DNA from 4 places in the Symbiopectobacterium purcellii genome. Region 1 is predicted to be linked to each of the others. Evidence: predicted binding sites of a transcription regulator. Region 1 holds the regulator's gene; each other region holds the start of a gene.
What was found. The regulator Fur, encoded in region 1, represses iron uptake genes when iron is present. The targets are predictions, from matches to a motif close to ATAATAATGAGAACNACTATCAA.
Positions count from the first base shown of each region.

Region 1 (3,188 bases):
TCAATAATATAGGGAAACTCGCATTAACAATGCCGCTGCTAAAGTAATTAAAAAAACTGGCGAAATAGCGAAAACGAGCTACCGGATAAATACCCTTGTTTAATAGCGGTTATTTCCGCTTTGGGCCTGGGGAAAGATACAAGTTTCTCCCACCCCCAGCGTCTGATATTATTACTTGATATGTAGGTGATAAACCGCACCATACCATTAAGAATAAAGAGGTTATTTTATCCATGGCACTCATAGGCATTTTCTTTGGCAGTGACACCGGCAATACCGAAAACATTGCCAAGACAATCCAACAGCAACTGGGCAGTGATGTTGCAGAGGTTCATGACATCGCCAAGAGCAGCAAAGAAGATATCGAAGCGTTTGATATCCTGCTGCTTGGCATTCCGACCTGGTACTATGGTGAGGCCCAGTGTGATTGGGACGATTTCTTTCCGACACTGGAAGAAATTGATTTCAATGGAAAAATCGTTGCCTTGTTTGGCTGTGGCGACCAAGAAGATTACGCAGAATATTTTTGTGACGCGATGGGAACGCTGCGCGACATTATTGAACCGCGCGGGGCAACCATCGTCGGCAATTGGTCAACCGAAGGTTACTATTTCGAAGCGTCTAAAGGACTGGCAGACGATAACCATTTCATCGGTCTGGCCATTGATGAAGATCGTCAACCTGAGCTGACCAGTGAACGCGTCAGTGCCTGGGTCAAACAAATCAGCGAAGAACTCAACCTGAAAACGCTGGTGGGTTGATCTCCCCGGTTTAACATAAAGCCCTGATAGCAATGTCAGGGCTTTATTAATAGATAAAACCGATTAAATTAATAGAAACATTTTTTTAACTTCCCGGTCTAAGCCTGTACAATAGTACCCATCGGTTTTGTACGTTTATCAATTTTCTCCATTTTACAACAAGAGATTGCGCGCGAATGCACACTTTCTTTATGGAGACGGTATTGTTAACATCCCATGGTTTTCATTTTTAATGCGCGGTTCTATAATTGGGACGCCATTACAATTTTTGAGCCGACCGATGTCATAGGCTTAATTGCCCCCATCGACGAGAAAGTAACAGGACTAAACCCGCATGACTGACAATAACACCGCATTAAAGAAGGCCGGCTTGAAAGTCACTCTGCCAAGACTGAAGATTCTGGAAGTGTTGCAGGATCCGGAGTGTCATCACGTCAGCGCGGAAGATTTATATAAAAAACTGATAGATATGGGCGAAGAGATCGGTCTGGCGACCGTTTATCGCGTGCTTAACCAGTTTGACGATGCCGGTATTGTCACCCGTCATAATTTTGAAGGTGGTAAGTCAGTGTTCGAGCTGACACAGCAACACCACCATGACCATCTTATTTGCCTGGATTGCGGACGCGTTATTGAATTCCGTGATGAATCTATCGAAGCGCGTCAGCGCGAAATCGCAGACAAACACGGCATCAAACTGACTAACCACAGTTTGTACCTTTATGGTCATTGCAGTACGGGCGACTGCCGTGAAGAAGAAACGCTCCACGACCCGAAATAAGCCAGGCCCTTTTCTGATTGATGCCAAAAAAAACCGCCACACAGGCGGTTTTTTCATTTTAGTCCAGCGCTGGCCTCAGCCAACCCAGGTATCACGCAAACCGACTGTACGGTTAAACACCAAATGTGTTTCGCTAGAATAACGGCGATCGGCACAGAAATACCCTTCACGTTCAAACTGATAGGCTTTTTCCACTTCGGCCTTTGCCAAACTCGGTTCAACAAAGCCCTGAGCCACTTTTAGCGAATCCGGGTTAATCGTTGCGAGGAAATCATCCGCAGCACCGGGGTTTGGCACGTTGAACAGGCGATCGTAAAGGCGGAACTCAGCCGGCAACGCGTGAGCGGCAGAGACCCAATGGATAACGCCCTTTACCTTACGCCCGTCAGCCGGATCTTTACTCAACGTTTCAGCATCATAGGTGCAATACAGCGCGGTGATAACACCCTGTTCATCTTTCTCAACGCGTTCCGCCTTGATGACATACGCATTGCGCAAGCGTACTTCTTTACCCAGCACCAGACGCTTGTACTGTTTGTTCGCTTCTTCACGGAAGTCGGCACGATCGATATAAATCTCACGGCTGAACGGAACCTGACGGGTGCCCATTTCCGGCTGATTAGGATGATTCGGCATGGAAACCCACTCTTCGTGGCCTTCTGGCAGGTTCTCGATGATCACTTTTACCGGATCCAACACCGCCATGGCGCGCGGTGCATGCTCATTCAAATCGTCACGAATGCAGGATTCCAGCGCCGCCATTTCGACATTATTGTCTTGCTTGGTCACGCCGATACGACGACAAAATTCGCGCACGGAAGCAGCCGTGTAACCACGGCGACGCAGGCCGGAGATGGTAGGCATACGGGGATCGTCCCACCCTTCAACCACGTTTTCCGTCACCAACTGATTCAATTTACGTTTGGACGTTACTGCATATTCCAGGTTTAAGCGCGAGAATTCATACTGGCGCGGATGGCAAGGAATGGTGATGTTGTCCAACACCCAATCGTACAGGCGGCGGTTATCCTGAAACTCCAGCGTGCACAGTGAGTGCGTAATCCCTTCCAGCGCATCGGAAATGCAGTGCGTGAAATCGTACATGGGATAGATGCACCATTTTTTCCCGGTCTGGTGGTGCTCGGCAAATTTGATGCGGTACAGCACCGGATCGCGCATCACGATGAACGGGGATGCCATGTCTATCTTGGCACGCAGACAGGCGGTGCCCTCAGCGAATCCACCATTGCGCATTTTTTCAAACAGATTCAGGTTTTCCTGAACGCTGCGATCGCGGTAGGGACTGTTTTTACCGGGGGAGGTCAGCGTGCCACGGTATTCGCGGATCTGCTCGGGAGAGAGTTCGTCCACATAGGCCAGCCCTTTGCCAATCAGTTCGACGGCGTACAGATGCAACTGGTCAAAATAATCAGAAGAGTAGCGAATCTCTCCGCTCCAGGAGAAACCCAGCCATTGCACATCCTGCTTGATGGACTCGACGTACTCGATATCCTCTTTCACCGGGTTGGTGTCATCAAAACGCAGATTACACTGACCGTTGTAATCTTTCGCCACCCCAAAATTGAGGCAAATGGACTTGGCATGGCCGATATGCAAGTAGCCATTAGGTTCCGGCGGAAAACGGG
Region 1 covers NZ_CP081864.1:1,343,529-1,346,716, reverse strand. The annotation lists gene fldA (flavodoxin FldA) at 234-761, shown strand; gene fur (ferric iron uptake transcriptional regulator) at 1,096-1,542, shown strand; gene glnS (glutamine--tRNA ligase) at 1,618-3,188, opposite strand, start outside.

Region 2 (3,188 bases), 490 kb from region 1:
TGACCATTTGCGGGCGGAAAAAACCAAAGCAGACTACCTTCAAGGCGTGCTGCCTGAGCACTACGCTGAGGAAGTCGAGTCGCCGCAAGACATTGTGTCTGCCCAGCAGAACATCCATCATATCGATGAAATCCTGGCTGCCTTACCGCAAAAAACGCGGCATATCTTTTTGCTCAATCGGGTTCATGGTCGCAGCTTTTCGGAAATCGCGGCGGTGATGGGAATTTCATCACGCGCGGTGGCAAAACACATGGCGCGGGCCGTAGCTGCCTGCGAAGCGCGCATAGGAGGCGAGCACGATGACACCGACTGAGATCCAGATCCGCGAACAAGCGCGCGACTGGTTTATTACTCTGCGGGATAATCCTTCGCGCGCTCAACGTGCCGCCTGCGACCAGTGGCGACAGAGCAACCCTGTGCACGATGAAGCGTATCGCGCGGTCGAGGCGGTATGGCAGGCAACCGCTGCTCCGGGCAAGCGACTGGCAGAAAAGGAGTCCGATGCGTTGGCGGTTTATCTCACGGCAATCAAACAGGAAAAACGCCATCAACGCGCAAGGCGGTGGTTGGTCTCGGCCTGCGCTTGCTGTGCATTGGTGCTGGCGGGAGTGCTTTGGCTGGAAAATCCTTACTGGATGCAGGATGTTACGGCAAGCTATGTGGCGAGCAAAGGCGAACGTCGAGACATAACGCTGGCAGATGGCTCACGGGTATTGCTGGATGCGGATAGTGCGTTCGACGTTGACGTTACGCCGCAAGGGCGGCGCGTTCACTTGCTGCGCGGTGCCGCTTTTTTTGATGTCACGCCTTCGCAAACGCCCTTTGTGGTGGCGACGGCAGCGGGTGATGTGCGGGTGCTTGGTACCCAATTTGATGTACGTATGATGGATAACGCGGCTCTGGTGACCCTGGCAAAGGGGAGTGTCGCGGTGACAGCGGGTGGGTCTGTGACCCCCATCCTGCTTAAACCCGGACAGCAGGTATGGTTTAGCGCCAGCGGAACCCATGCACCTGTCAGCGTGAATGTTGCAGACGAAATGGCGTGGCGCGAGGGACGTTATGTGTTCTACCGCGCTCGGCTAGCGGATGTGGTACGTGAGGTGGAACGCTATCGTCCCGGTCGTATTCTCATCCCGTCATCGGCGTTGGCCAATCAAACGGTGACTGGCAGCTTTTTGCTGGTGGATAGCGAGGCGGCATTGGCGTCGTTGCAGGCCAGTGTCGGGTTTCAGATGCGCAAAGTCACTGAACGGCTGGTGATTCTCTCTCCATAAAATAGTATGTTTTACAATGTGTTGTGATTTTTTGATTAAAAAATTCATTTTCAGGGTTCAGTGATCCGTTTTCTCATTCGTGAACGTAGTGAGAGTGCAAATGATAATTACTATTATTAACGCGCTCGCAGTTCATGACACGAGATAAGGATCTCTTCTAATGAAACAAAAAAGAGCACACCAGGTAGGCTACGTAGTTGCCACCCTTTTAGTGACCAGCTTTAGTGGTGCGCATAGCGCCGCAGCGCCGGTTGAACAGCACGCCACGCAGCAATTCAGCTTCAATCTTCCGGCGAAACCCGTCACTCAGGCGGTGAACGACATTGGGCGTATCACTGGCCTGTCCGTTGTTTTCCGTGAAGAGCCGGAAATGGCTGTTAGTGGCAAACCCGTGCGTGGCACGTTGAGCGCAGAGCAGGCGTTGGCAACCCTGCTCAATGGCACCGGGTTGGGCTACCGCTTTAGCAATGCAACCACGGTGCAGATTTATGTATTGCCTCCGTCAGCGAGGACTGCATCCGGGGGAACGCCCGACACCATGGTGGTTCAGGCGCAGGGAAATAACCGATTGGGCCCGGTGGTGGGTTATGTTGCCAGCAACAGTACCTCTGGTACCAAAACCAATACCCCGCTGATGAGAACACCGCAGTCGGTCAGCGTGATTACCCGCGAGCAGGCTGACGCGCAGGGCGCGCAAAGTCTGGTTCAGGCATTGCGCTATTCGTCGGGCGTGGCGGCAGAAGTTCGCGGCTCGGCATCGCGTTATGATTTGCCTTATGTCCGTGGTTTTGGTTCACCGACCGACAGCAACCAGTATCTTGATGGCCTACGTTTACTGCGCGGTGGCGGTTATGCCATTCCGCAGATTGAAACGTATGGTATCGAGCGAATTGAATTCCTCAAAGGCCCATCGTCCACGCTGTATGGTGGTGTGACGCCTGGCGGGTTGATCAATGCGATTTCCAAGGTGCCCACCAGCGAGCCGCAGCACGCGGTTGAGGTGCTCTACGGCAGCCATAACCGGATGCAGCTCGGTGTTGATTCCGCTGGGCCGCTCAACGATGACCGCTCGTTGCTTTATCGTGTTGTCGCGCTTGGCCGGAAATCTGATACACAGGTGGTTAATACCAAAGAAGAACGCATCTATGTCGCCCCCTCTCTGACCTGGATCCCCGATACCGACACCTCATTCACGCTGAACATGAGCTATCAGCACGATCCCGAAGGGGGATACTACGGCGTGTTACCCACGGTTGGTTCACTGTGGCCCAGTCCGGCAGGGCAAATCCCCCGTAATTTCAACGACGGCGATCCGGCGTTTGACCAGTTCGATCGTAAGCAGAGCATGGTGGGGTATCAGTTTGAGCACCGCATCAATGACACCTGGAGCGTGCGCCACAACTTCCGCTATCTCGATCACGCTACGGTGACTAAAAGCGTAGGGACGTCCAGCATGGGGGCCGATGGGCATACTATCTCGCGTTACGCGCTGGGAACGGATGAAACGCTGCGCGGTCTGACATCCGATCTGCAACTTCAGGCTGAATTTGATACCGGGCGTTTGTATCACACGGTCTTATTCGGTTTTGATTATCAGCAATCTGACTGGACGCAAATTCGGGATTACGGCGGCGCACCCTCTATTGATTTCCTGAACCCGGTGTATGGCGTAGCGACCAACCTGACGCTGGCGCGCATCACCAATCAGAAGCAGCACACCAATCAGGCGGGCTTTTACGCACAAGATCAGATCGATCTCGATCGTTGGACGTTGGTGGGTGGCATGCGCTATGACACCCTTCGGACCAGAACCGATAACCGACTGAATGACACCCGCAGTGTGCAAGATGACGAAGCGGTGAGCGGTAAGCTCGGGCTGATTTACAACTTTGACATGGGGATTGCTCCTTATGT
Region 2 covers NZ_CP081864.1:854,035-857,222, forward strand. The annotation lists gene K6K13_RS04055 (RNA polymerase sigma factor) at 1-313, shown strand, start outside; gene K6K13_RS04060 (FecR family protein) at 300-1,274, shown strand; gene K6K13_RS04065 (TonB-dependent siderophore receptor) at 1,435-3,188, shown strand, end outside.
Region 2: K6K13_RS04065 (TonB-dependent siderophore receptor) is a predicted target of Fur. The motif match lies at 1,369-1,391, and genes of this name have one in related genera.

Region 3 (3,188 bases), 2.0 Mb from region 1:
CGATTACGTTGCTGCTCGCTGGACTGGTGCTGAGTTTTTACTGTGCCGCCGTCAATCAACTGCTGGTGCTGTTTAACCATGAGCAGCTACAAAACCTGTTTTTGTGGAGCAGCGGCATGCTAAACCAGCAGGATTGGAGCCGCGTGGCGTTTCTGTTTCCGCGATTGCTGGTGTGTTTTGCACTGGCGTTGCTGCTGTTGCGTCCACTGACCCTACTGGGATTGGACGATGGCGTGGCGCGTAATCTGGGGTTGGGTCTGGTGCTGGCGCGCTTAACCACACTCGGTGTTGCGATTTTCCTCAGCGCCCAACTGGTCAACGTGGCGGGGATTATCGGCTTTGTTGGCCTGTTTGCCCCGTTGCTGGCCCGCATGCTGGGCGCTCGTCGCTTGTGGCAACGGCTCTGGCTGGCGCCATTGCTGGGGGCATTGCTGTTGGGATTAACCGATCAAACCGTGCTGTGGCTGACCCGCGTCTGGCGTGAAGTGCCGACAGGAGCAGTGACGGCGCTGATTGGTGCCCCATTGCTGCTGTGGCTGCTGCCACGCTTGCGCACCACGCACCAGCCTGCGTTGGTGCCAGCCGGAGGCATTAACGCCGTGGCCCCCCGCTGGGGCCGCTGGCTGTTGGCCGGGATAGTATTGTTACTGGTCGCTTTGGCGATAGCGCTGATGCTGGGTAAAGGTGCACAAGGCTGGCAATGGAGCCGCGGTGAGGATTTGGCGCAGGTGTTGCCCTGGCGTTGGCCGCGCGCGGTGGCAGCACTGACGGCGGGCATGATGTTGGCGATGGCAGGCACGCTGATCCAGAAACTGACGGCTAATCCGATGGGCAGCCCGGAAGTGCTGGGCATCAGTGCGGGTGCCGCTACCGGGGTTATTCTGTTGCTGTTCCTGATGCCGGGAGACACCAGCGCGTGGCAGTTGCCGGCGGGTAGCGCGGGTGCGGCGTTGACACTGCTGGTGATGATCACCATCGCCAGTCGCGGTGGGTTTTCTACGCAGCGCATGCTATTGGCCGGGATTGCTCTCAGTACCGCATTTTCCACCGTGCTTACGCTGCTGTTGGCAAGCGGCGATCCGCGCATGAGCGGCGTTATCACCTGGATTTCTGGCTCGACCTACGGCGTTGAATCTGAACAAGCGATCAACACTGCGGGTGTGGCACTGGTGTTAGTGCTAATGGTGCCCTTGTGCCAGCGTTGGCTGCGCATTTTGCCCTTGGGCAGCGTGACGGCTCAGGCGTTAGGCGTTGCTGTCACCCCCGTGCGCTTGCTGATTTTGCTGTTGGCATCGGTGTTGACCGCGATGGCAACCCTGACGGTGGGGCCACTCAGCTTTGTCGGGCTGATGGCGCCGCATCTGGCGCGCATGATGGGATTCTCCCGCGTGATCCCTCAGCTTTGCTGTTCCGCACTGATTGGCGGCATATTGATGCTGTTGGCCGATTGGGCGGGCCGCATTATCCTGTTTCCTAATCAGGTGCCTGCTGGCCTGTTGGCGACCTTTATCGGCGCACCTTACTTTATTTATCTGCTGCGTAAGCAAGCCCATTAACGACCTGTTGGCAGGGAAAACCGTGCCGACAGGTAAACCCTATTTACATATTAAATGCAAATCATTATCACTATGATTCCCATTATCTAATATTATGTATATTCAATAAATAGATTTGCGCCTCAGGGATACGACCATTTCCGGGTGTTACCGGATGATAGCCGGGTAAAACGGTGTCGTGTCAGCATGATGCACGCTTAAGGGATCGTTATGAAAGGAAAGCTGTTTGGCTGCGCGCAGCCGGTTCAGGCAAGGGAATCGGTAAGCGATTTTTCTGTTTTGGCGCTGTGCATGGGGGCGGCGCTGTGGCCCGCTTTAGCGGGGGCGGCACAGACCAGCACTGCGGTGGGTGACAACACCCATCAGAGCGCTGCACAATCTGCCTCATCACCGGGTAAAAAGAGTGGCGACACACTGGTGGTCACCGCCACCGGAGGCGCAGCGGGGCAGGATGTGCCCGGCGACTACAGCACCAAACTCACCACGGCGGGGACGCGCTTGCTGTTAAGCCCGCGTGATATTCCGCAATCTATTACCATCGTAAATAAACAGCGCATGCAGGATCAGAACCTGCAAACGGTGGGCGACGTGTTGGATAACGTGGTGGGTGTTACCGGCAACTATACCGACAGTGAACGTATCGGCTACTATGCGCGCGGTTTCTACATCAACAATTTCGTCATTGATGATATTCCCACTTCGGTATCCGAAGCCTGGAATTTTGGTGACGCGCTGGGAGATACCGCGATCTACGATCGCATTGAAGTGGTGCGCGGTGCCAACGGCCTGCTGACCGGCACCGGTAATCCCTCCGCAACGGTAAATATGGTGCGCAAACACGCCACCAGCAAAGCAGTCACCGGTAACGTTTCTGCCAGCTATGGCTCGTGGAATAACCAGCGCTATGTGACCGATCTTTCCGCACCCTTGACCGAATCCGGCAGCGTGCGCGGGCGGATTATCGCTGGCTATCAGGATCAGGATAGCTGGCTCGAACGCTACCATAAGCGCAAAAAATTTATTTCCGGCATTGTCGATGCGGATCTGGCCAATAATTCCACGCTGTCATTCGGCTACGATTATCAGGAAAGCAAAACCCCCGGTTCAACCTGGGGCGGCTTGCCGACCTGGTTCAGTAATGGCAACCGTACCCGCTTCGATCGCAGCGTCAATCCCGCCCCGAACTGGGCCTATTACAATATCGAGACCAACAAGGTCTTCGCCCAGTTCAGCCATATGTTTGATAACGGCTGGGACTGGCATATCAACACCACGCATGCGGAAACCAAGTTTGATGACAAGCTGATGTACGCTTCGCCTTATGCTTTCAATGGTGGCAGTTTCCCAGATCAAGACACCGGATTAGGCTTGGCGGGCGGTGCCGGCTGGTTTACCGACACGCGCAAACTGGACGCACTGGAAACCTACGTGCGCGGTCCGTTTGAACTGCTGGGGCGCCAGCATGAGTTGGTTACCGGGGTGGGGTTCAGTCGCCAACGCAACTACTACTACGCCTCGAACGATGCCGTGACGGTTGCGGATATGGGCAATTACTACAACTGGAACGGCAGTGCGCCGGAACCGAACTGGCAGGCGCAGACCAAAAGTTCGGATGATACCGTGCACCAGAGA
Region 3 covers NZ_CP081864.1:3,353,005-3,356,192, reverse strand. The annotation lists gene fhuB (Fe(3+)-hydroxamate ABC transporter permease FhuB) at 1-1,556, shown strand, start outside; gene fhuE (ferric-rhodotorulic acid/ferric-coprogen receptor FhuE) at 1,767-3,188, shown strand, end outside.
Region 3: fhuE (ferric-rhodotorulic acid/ferric-coprogen receptor FhuE) is a predicted target of Fur. The motif match lies at 1,611-1,633, and genes of this name have one in related genera.

Region 4 (3,188 bases), 2.5 Mb from region 1:
TTTCCAAACGCAGCATCCAAGTAATGTTGTTATTCCAACTAATGGTTTCCGTAACAGGTACTGTCAAAGAACCTTCCAGCCCTTCCACCAGCGCTTTAGGTACGTTTTCCCATTGGAAAATGTTGGCATTGGCATACTTTGCGGTGCTACCTGTCGTACTTCCACCGACAGCAGTACCAAGTTTGGTAACACCAGATTCAATCTTATTACGGTAATCATTACGGAAATAGGTCACACCCGCTTGGTAGCCATTACGTTTAAACTCAAGGCCAATTTCTTTATTAACGCTGGTTTCAGCTTTAAGGTCATCACGCCCCATCAAGTAGAAAGAGTGATCGCCATTACAGCCATTACCACGGCTATACAGCAGATAATTAGGGTTCAGTTGATAAAGGTTCGGCGCTTTATAGGCACGCGCGATGCCCATTTTAAGGGTGAAGTCCTCGCCCAATTGCTGTGACAGATTCAGCGATGGGCTCCAGTTGGTTCCCACAATGCTGTGATGATCGAGGCGCAGTGCTGGTGTCAGCATGGTGCTGTCAGTGACTTCGATGTTGTCTTCAACGAACACTGAAGCGATACGGGCAGAAATATCCTGGCTGCGGTTAATATCCGCAATAGTACCGATGCTTCCGCCTTCATCCGTGGTTTGTGTGTTGGAAGAAGGATCGTGCATTTTCTGCTCTACCCATTCCGCACCAATAGTCGCCGTTTGATTAAACAAAAGTTCAAACGGGATATTGACTTCACTATGCGCCGCGTAAGCATCCAGCGTGATATCAGTGTAATAACCACCCGTTGGGCGCCCTGCAGGGCCTCCCGCTAACGGTTCAAATATACGTGAGTTGTCAGTTCTTTCATATTGGAAGTAGGACAAGGCGCTAACACCACTGTCCCAGTAACCACGATGGGTCAGCGCATACTTTTGGCGATACATACGGTTGGTTTCTTGCCCAAACAATGCCTGATTCTGTGCATTACCGTTATTGTTCTCAGAGTCACCCGCATAAATATTACCCTGGCGGCTGGCTCCCATTTCAAATTCCAGCGTTTGCTGTGGCATAAACTCCCAGCGCAGCAAGCCGTTAATATCTTTGTTACGCACCCCTTCACGCCCAGCGGGAATAGCCGCTTTCGGCGATAGCTGATGACCATTGTTGATATCCCAGGCATCGGCCTGCGTTTTGCTGTAGTTACCGTACAGACGCATGCTCAGGGTATCGGTCAGGCCGCCCATCAGGTTAAAATCGGTACGCTTGGTCGCGCCTTCCGATTTGTGCTCAGGGAAGTTCATATAGCTGTTCCACGCACCGTGCCATTCATCGGTAGGCTGCTTGGTGATAATATTCACCACGCCACCCGCAGCACCGTTGCCATAGCGAGCCGCCGCCGGGCCACGCAGCACTTCGATGCGCTCAACCATGTTGCTCGGCACCCAGTTGGTGTCGCCGCGCGTATCGCGCTCACCGCGCCAACCGTAACGCACGGATGAACGGCTGGAAACCGGTTTGCCATCGATCAGAATCAGGGTGTTCTCTGGCCCCATGCCACGAATGTCGATCTGGCGGTTGTTGCCGCGCGAGCCGCTGTTCGAGTTACCGGTCAGGTTGACGCCCGGCATGGTACGGATGATCTCTGAGAGATCGTTCGCTGGCGGACGACGTTGGATATCTTCCCGGGTGATGACTGACACGCCCGGTGCCTGACGGGTTTGTTCCGCCGCCGTCACCACCATGGTATCACCGCTGTTTTGTTCAACCTCAGTGGGGGTTGCCGCCTGCGCTGAAACCAGCAAAGACGCAGCGCCACAGCTGTCACCGATCAAGGTCGCCAGAGTATGGCGGGAAAATCGTTTTTTCATCAGAGTCGCCCTGTAATGCTGTCATAAGTAAGAAAAATGCCCTCGACCATGGCAAATGTGCTCATGGGTGGCATCGGAAAATAGTTGTCGAAGTCGGAGAGAAAACCGGCGGGAGCGGCGGTTTATCGGGAAGGTGCGCAGTGCGTCATGGTCTTCTGTATGGCGTTACCCTCTCCGCTTGTCAGGTATGCGCCACTCTCATTGCAGCCGTCCGATATCATAAAGACGAAAAATGCTACTGAGAAGTATTTGCATTACCAATTTGACGCGGACATTGTTACATTTGTGCTTCTGGAAAGGGTTTGCGCCAGACGCAAAGTCTTTTGCATAAGCGCCAATATGGATGGTAAAAAACCACGTTAACCATAGGTGATAGAGACTCGTGCACAGCAGCGTTCCATCCTCCAAGGCGATTTACAAAGATCATATCGTTCAACAATCCAGTCTGGTCTCAAACCAGTACCGCTTTGTCGGGCCGCGATTGATTGATGAAACACCGGTGCTGTACGGCAGCTTTAGCGTGATGCCGCTCAATCGCCACCTGATTTTGCACACCGCTGATGTGATCAATTTGCACAACATGAAAACCCAGGGTCAGTTGGAAGATGCGATCAAACTGGCTATCGTGGTCAACGGGCAGGCGCAGGTCAGCTATGACCACCAGCAGTTGCATCTCAATAAGGCGCAGCCCGCCTCGCTGGTGTCACTGATGTCTCCGGTATTATTTACCCGCACCGGCAAGCGCGATGAGTACGAACGCACCCTGTCGCTCACCTTTAGCCGCGAGTGGTTGTACGGTAATCTTTTGGACTCCGTTGATGAGTGGCGCCCCCTCTATGACTTCACCCAGACGCATTTAGCCGTGCATCACTGGATGCCGTCGCGCCAGGCGATGGCGATCGCCATGCAGATCCTCAATTCCGATCCCTGCTCGACACCATTGCAGCGTTTGCAATTGGAATCCCAATGCCTGAGCCTGATCGTTGAAGCCTTCAGCTCATTGCTGAGCACCGCACAGGAAAAAAATGCGCGTGTACCGCTGCGTATCTACCATCGGGTGCAGGAAGTGCGCGATATACTGGAAAGCGGCGCGGCGGATCAACTGTCAATGGAAGAGATCGCCAAACAGGTCAACATGAGTGAAAGCACCTTACAGCGCCATTTTCGTCAGGCGTTTAGTATGAGCGTGTTTGAGTACCTGCGCCGCAACCGGCTGCAACGCGCCATGGTCGCCATGCAAAAAGAGGGACTAGGTATCGCGCAGGCCGCCCATATCGCGGGTTATAACAGCCCGGCCAATTTCTCTACGGCATTTCGCCGCGCCTTT
Region 4 covers NZ_CP081864.1:3,800,204-3,803,391, forward strand. The annotation lists gene K6K13_RS17765 (TonB-dependent siderophore receptor) at 1-1,861, opposite strand, end outside; gene K6K13_RS17770 (helix-turn-helix transcriptional regulator) at 2,244-3,188, shown strand, end outside.
Region 4: K6K13_RS17765 (TonB-dependent siderophore receptor) is a predicted target of Fur. The motif match lies at 2,094-2,116, and genes of this name have one in related genera.